Linked DNA regions of Blastopirellula sediminis. The protein of the gene in region 1 interacts with the protein of each later gene in a pairwise test. Links are inferred from orthologs where the notes say so. Each region holds a gene or a part of one and is shown on either strand. Other genes may lie near its edges. The genes, in order: hypB and LOC68_RS04240.

What was found.
Region 2: the proteins of hypB (region 1) and LOC68_RS04240 interact in binary tests that used the Escherichia coli proteins (3 or more experiments, as listed by UniProt). The link is inferred for Blastopirellula sediminis from one-to-one orthologs.

The regions. Positions count from the first base shown.
Region 1 is NZ_JAJKFT010000004.1:1,739,479-1,742,735, reverse strand. What follows is about bases 271-3,212. They hold hypB (hydrogenase nickel incorporation protein HypB), read right to left. Parts: upstream 2,110-3,212; coding sequence 1,432-2,109; downstream 271-1,431. Other genes in these bases: LOC68_RS10760 (Ni/Fe hydrogenase subunit alpha), read right to left, coding at 2,122-3,212; hypF (carbamoyltransferase HypF), read right to left, coding at 271-1,425. Outside these bases: more of hypF, read right to left, coding at 1-270; more of Ni/Fe hydrogenase subunit alpha, read right to left, coding at 3,213-3,257. UniProt on the Escherichia coli protein: Involved in the maturation of [NiFe] hydrogenases. Required for nickel insertion into the metal center of the hydrogenase. Exhibits a low intrinsic GTPase activity, which is essential for nickel insertion.
Region 2 is NZ_JAJKFT010000004.1:97,588-100,882, forward strand. The notes cover bases 198-3,177. They hold LOC68_RS04240 (FKBP-type peptidyl-prolyl cis-trans isomerase), read right to left. Parts: upstream 1,930-3,177; coding sequence 1,465-1,929; downstream 198-1,464. Other genes in these bases: LOC68_RS04235 (excinuclease ABC subunit UvrC), read left to right, coding at 202-1,446; LOC68_RS04245 (hypothetical protein), read left to right, coding at 2,188-3,177. In the rest of the region: more of hypothetical protein, read left to right, coding at 3,178-3,295. UniProt on the Escherichia coli protein: Folding helper with both chaperone and peptidyl-prolyl cis-trans isomerase (PPIase) activities. Chaperone activity prevents aggregation of unfolded or partially folded proteins and promotes their correct folding.

The DNA.
Region 1 (3,257 bases):
GCCAGGATGCTGATCGCATACGCCGTGCGCAGCCGAAAAGCGATAGAGCGACTGCAAGTCCGCGAACTGCTGTCGATAACGTTCTTGCGTCGCCAGGTTGCTCAGATCACCGATATGCGGGCCCAAGACGCCGCTGCCGCCATGGCAAAACGCGACGGCCGACTTCATCTGCCCACCCAAGGCGACTGCGCTCTCGTCCGAAGATACCTCAAGTCGCAGCGGCGCCAACCCGCGGGCCAGGCGAAGCGTCACCTGCTGCTCCTGAAACACGCGGACCACGCTATCGTCGATCGGGCGAACGATCTCGCGGTTGTGATGGATCCACAGATCACAGATCTCCGCAAGTTGCGACTCGGCCTCTTCAATGCTGTAGGCGAGCGGCTCTCCTTCCCGATTTCCGCTGGTACAAACCAGCGGGCGGCCGACTCGTTCTAATAGCAAATCATGCAGCGGCGTGGTCGGAAGGAACAGGCCGATCGTATTGAGCCCCGGAAACACCGACCGAGCGACGGTAGCTCCCCGCTTCGCCACCAGCAACACAATCGGGTTAGCCGAGGAAGTCAAAGCGTGACGCTCGACCGAGTTCATCACCGCCATTCGCGCGGCGTCCGCTTCGGTTCGTACCATGACGGCCAGCGGTTTGCTGGCGCGACCTTTCCTTTGCCGCAATCGCTCGACCGCTGGGTCACTGGTCGCATCGACAAGCAACTGATACCCGCCGAGCCCCTTCAAGGCGACAATCTCACCGCCGAGCAGCGCCGCGGCCGCTGCTTCCAGCGCTGCCTCCTGGTCACGCTCGATCTCGCCTGCCTGCGATACGCTCCAGATCCGCGGACCGCATTTCGGACAAGAGATCGTCTGCGCATGAAAGCGGCGATCTTCTACGTCGCTATATTCCTGTCGGCACTCGTCGCAAAGGGGAAACTCCGCCATCGCCGTCGAGTCTCGCTCGAACGGCATCCGCCGAATGATCGAATAGCGCGGCCCACATTTCACGCAGCTGTTGAACAGGTAACGGTAACGGCGATCGCCCGGACGTCGCACTTCCGCCAGACAGTCTGCACAGACCGCGACGTCGACCGGAACCGACGTGACGATCGCAGCAGAGGAGTCGTCTTGAAGGATCGAGAACTCCGAAAAGCGAGCGAGGGGAGCGTCTGCGTAAGATTCTCTGGTAACGTTGGCTTCCCCTGGCAAGCAAGAACGCAGTCTACGTCGAAACTCGGCGACTTGCGCCTGACTTCCTGCGACATCCAGCTCCACGCCGTGCGGGCAATTCCGCACCTGACCCCCAACTCCAAGTTCCATCGCCAAGCGATAAATTGCCGGCCGGACGCCAATCCCTTGCAAGCGTCCCGCCAGCGAAATGCGGAGCGCGACCTGCGCTGCCGTCTCCACCTTCGCATTGTCGGTGATCGCAGACAAACCGGGTTACTCCTTCCCACCGTTTTTCGTCAGCATCTGTCTCCGTCGTTCGACGAGCGAGTCGCACCATGCGTCGACACCTTCACCACGCAGCGCGCAGACCGGAAAGAAGACGAGCTCTCCTTGCACGTCCTTCGCGTCGGCGATGGCCTGCTCGACCGAAAACGGAACGTAGGGCAACAAGTCGATCTTGTTGATCACGACCGCCTGGCTGGTACGAAACGCCTTCGGATATTTCCCCGGCTTATCGTCCCCTTCGGTCGTGCTGAGGACCAGCACCCGAAAATGTTCTCCCAGGTCATGCGAAGCGGGGCAGACCAGATTGCCGACGTCCTCGATAAACAGAAAGTCGAACGCTTCCTCCCCCAACTGCGGCAAAATCTTTTCGACCAGCGGCAGCTCCAGATGGCATGCGCCGCCGGTAGTGATCTGGGCCGTCGCGGCCAGGGGCGCGAGACGCTCGGCGTCGCGCTCCGTCGCGATATCGCCTACCAGCACGCCGACGCGATACTCGTCGCCAAGACGCCGCGCCGTTTGCTCTAAGAGAGTCGTCTTGCCCGAACCGGGCGAAGAGAGCAACCGCACGACGAACGTTCCCTGCCGCTCCATCCGCTGCTGGAACGCGGCGGCCGATTCCCGGCGAAGGGTGCGGATATCTTTTTCGAGGATGATTTCGGTCGACATCGTTCAGCGCCTTCATTCCGATTTTGGCGAAGCGGGATCTTGGCCGCGATCGACGGTTAACTGCAAAAAGTGGGTCGCGCAACTGATGCAGGGGTCATAATTGCGGATCATATGCTCCGACTTCTGCGCGATCGCCGCATCGTCGAGCGACAACAGTTGCCGCAGATACTCGCGCAGATCGGCCTCGATCTGTCCTTGGTTTTGCGCGGTCGGGGGAACGATCTTCGCCTCCGCAATCAGCGGGTCTTCGCCGATTCGATAGCGATGGTAAAGCAACCCGCGCGGCGCCTCGGTAGCGTGACAACCTTCGCCTTGTCGAATTTCGTAGGGAATTCGGGAAGGGGTCAGTTCCGCCTGATAGCTGTGCACGATCCGGATCGCCTCTTCAAAGGCGAAGACGACTTCCACCGCGCGAGCAACAATGCTGTGGAAGTTATTGGTGAGCGGAAAACGGAGGCCGCTTTCCTCCAGCGCGCGTTTGCTTGTCGGTAACAGTTGCTCGTAACAGTTGTTCAGCCGCGCGAGCGGACCCGCCAGATAGAACGCATCTCCCGGGGTTCGGGCACTATAGAGCGCCGTGCTATGCGGCAGTTGCGTCTCTTGAAAATGCGTTTCGTATTCTTCCACCGGCACGTCGAGTCCAGCAGAGGAAAAAACGTTTCCGTCACTCAGCGGGTATTCGTCCGGGTGCTTCAGCGAAACAAGTTCATAAGGAACCGGAAAATCGGGAAACTCAAACCGGCTCACCCAACGAACCGTCTCGAGCGCCGCTTCCAGTCCCCACTCAAGCCGCGGCAGCAACGCTTTCAGATCGCGTACGCTTGGCGCCCGATAAAAGCCTCCGACCGTCACATTGATCGGATGAACGGCCCGTCCGCCGAGGATTTCGACCAGCTGATTGCCGATCTTCTTCATCGCCAGTCCCCGCTCGACTGCTTCGCGATGATCGACCGCCATTGAGATGCCGCTTTCGTAGCCGAGAAAGTCGGGCGCGTGCAGCAGGTAAATGTGCAGACAGTGACTCTCGATCCATTCGCCGCAATAGAGTAGCCGCCGCAGCAGGCGAATCTCGGGCGAAATCGCGATCCCCAGCGCCTTCTCCAGCGCATGGCAGCTGCTCATCTGGTAGGCGACCGGACAGATGCCGC
Region 2 (3,295 bases), 1.6 Mb from region 1 along the record:
CGGCCCTGCCCGAATTTTGCCGACGCTCTACAATGAGGGAGAACTTTTTCTCCCTCATTTTTTGCGCGCATGTCCGACTCCGCCGAAACTCCGCCCCCCGCCGAAAACCGCTCTACTGAGGGGAAGCCGCAAGAGCATGTCCCCTTCACACTGGCGGCCGATAAGGTGCGCAAGTTTCCGACCACCCCAGGCGTCTACCTGATGAAGGACGCCCAAGGACGTGTGATCTACGTCGGCAAAGCGAAGAACCTCCGAAGCCGGGCCAGCAGCTATTTCAACGCCGAAGCGGCGGTCGATATTCGGACCGGCTATTGGGTCGGAGAGATCGCCGATGCTGACTACGTCGAAACCGACAGCGAAGTCGACGCACTCTTGATGGAATCGCGGCTGATCAAAGACATCCAGCCGAAGTTCAACAAAGATCTCAAAGACGACAAGTCGTTCCCTTACCTGATGATCACGCAGCGGGAAGACTTTCCCCGCGTCGAGTTCACCCGCGAGCCGCAAGAGAAGAACGCCAAGCTTTACGGACCTTTTGCGAGCGCCGGGGCATTGCGCGGCGCGATTCAAGTGCTGCAGCGGATCTTCAAGTTTCGGACCTGTAGTCTCGATATCGACGAAAACGACGAACGGTGGCGCTGGTTCCGTCCTTGCCTGCTCGCGAGCATCAATCAATGCACCGCTCCCTGCAATCTACGGATCACCAAAGAAGAATATCGCAAAGACATCCGCCGCTTGCAGATGTTTTTGGAAGGGAGTCGCGATCGACTGCTGAAGCAACTGCGGGAAGAGATGCTCGAAGCGTCGAAGGCTTTGCAGTTTGAAAAAGCGGCGAAGCTACGGGACGAGATCGATATGCTCGAGCGACTCGATGAGCGGGGGGAACTCGAGACGCATGCTCAGCCCGAAGTCTTTTACATCGATCCAAAAAAAGGATTGGCCGGGCTGCGGAAAGTGTTGCAACTCTCGAGCACGCCGCGGTCGATCGAAGGGGTCGACATCGCCCACCTGCAAGGAGGCGAGACGGTCGCGAGCCTGGTTCAATTCCTCGACGGATTGCCGTTCAAGCCGGGCTATCGCCGCTACAAGATCAAGGGGGTCAAAGGGGTCGACGACTTTCGCAGCATCCACGAAGTCGTCGCGCGGCGATTCAAAAAGCTGCATGCCGAAGGGGAAGTCTTTCCCGACATTCTGCTGATCGACGGCGGCAAGGGGCAGTTGAACGCCGCACTCGCCGCGTTTCGCGATTTGCAAATTGAACCGCCGACGTTGATTTCGCTCGCCAAGAAGGAAGAAGAAATCTTCCGCCCCGGCGAGTCGGAACCATTGCGACTGAGCCGCCACGCCTATGCGCTGCGGCTGTTGCAATACGTGCGCGATGAGGCCCACCGCTTCGCGCAGCACTACCACCACATTCTGCGCAGCAAGAGTACGTTTGGCGAATGACCGGGCCCGGCTCGTCCGTTAGTGGACGTGCCCGTGGTCGATTTCTTCCGGGGTCGCTTCGCGGACGTCGCGGACGACGACATCAAAGTGCAGCGTCATTCCGGCCAGGGGATGATTGCGGTCGACGATGGCGACGCCGTCGCCAACTTGGGTTACGACCGCGGCGAACTCTCCATCTTCTTCCGTTTCGAGGACCAGCTCCATGCCGACTTGGACTTGGCTCGGATCTTCGAAAGCGGTGAGTTCGATCTCCATGACGTCGTCTTCGTCATACTCGCCATAGCCTTGGTCCGGCGAAACGACAATCTGGAAGATGTCTCCCGTCTTCTTGCCTTCCAGCGCAGACTCCATGCCGGGGATCAGGGCGCCGATCCCGTGGAGGTAGACAAGCGGATCGCCTCCGCTAGAGGTGTCGATCAATTCGCCGTCGTCGTCCTTCAGGGTGTAGTCGATGGTGACGACCGAGTTTTTTCCAATATTCATCATGCAGCCCTAGTAAAGAAAGATTGCCTGTAGTCTAAGTTCCCCGGGCCCTTCTAGCTAGTTGCAAATGCGAGGGAACGCCTAATTGCCGTTTTTCCGCCAGATTCGTGATTTAGCGGTTGTTCAGGCTGTTCCTGGGGACTTGCGAAAAGATTGCGGAAACGCAAGCACTTCTCTTTTCCGTTTGCGGCGACGGAATCGATAACAAAAGGGCGGGGAGCACGGAAAGAGCACGCAATTACGCCACGGAGGAAATCTATGTCAACTCGTTCGAAATATCACGATTCCAACGATCTTTACGCTTCTAGCGACGAACGATCAGGATTCGTTACCTTCGCCCTGGTCTTGCTCGGCATCGCAGCCGGCGCCGCGGGCGGGATGTTCTTCGCTCAGCGAGACTTTCATCGCGAGCTCGCTTCGCTGAAGTCGGAACTTGCCGAGTCGCGTCACGACATTCAAGTCTTGACCGGATATGCGGACGACGCCGCGAAGACCAATTCTTTGCTGGGACAGTTGCGCCGTCAGCGCACGTCGCTGGCTGAAAACCAACTGCTGGCCGGCGAACTGGAACATACGCTCGCTAAGGTCGAAGCGGCCGCTTCGCGAATCGACGACGCCAACGCGGTGTTGGCTCGCATGGAAGAGCTGCAACAGCAGATCGTGAATCAACAATGCCTGGCCAGCGAACTGGCGGCCGCCCTCGATCAGCAGAAGATGGTTCAGTACCAGCTGATTGACCTGGCGTCGGCCCACGATTCGGCCAAGCGTTCGCTCGACGCCCTCGCCCACAACCAGGCGAAGATGCAGCACATCGCCGGATCGCTCGAAGAAAACGAGCTGACGGTCGATCGGGTCGCCAGCGTTCTGGATAAGCAGTTGCAACTAAGCGACGACATCGCTTCGGCCCAATCGGCCCTCGATCTGGCGGCGGAAGTCGCGGCCGATTCGGCCGAACTGCACGGCGTGCTGGCCGACAATCGTCGCAACTCGGAACAGGCTTTGTCTTCGCTCGACGAGATGGTCTGGATTTGCGAGTACCTGAACGCTCAATCGCCGCGACTGGCGATTACCCAAGCGAATTTGCGTCAGATTGACGAGATTCAGAAGGAAGCGGCGACGCTGAGCGATTCGATCGGCGGCCTGGTGGAAAACGTCGAAACGATTCGCGGTCTGAATCGCTCGCTCTCTTCGATCGTGACGACGACCGTCGGCATGCGAAGCGGCCTGGCCGAAATTATGTTGCTCGAACCGGCCGTCCGTCAGTTGGTTACCAACCATCGGGAACTGGAGCAACTGGTGAATCAGACGCAGCAACTTGATGTGCAGACGCGGGCCAAACAGCTGATCGCCGAGTACGAGGAGGTAA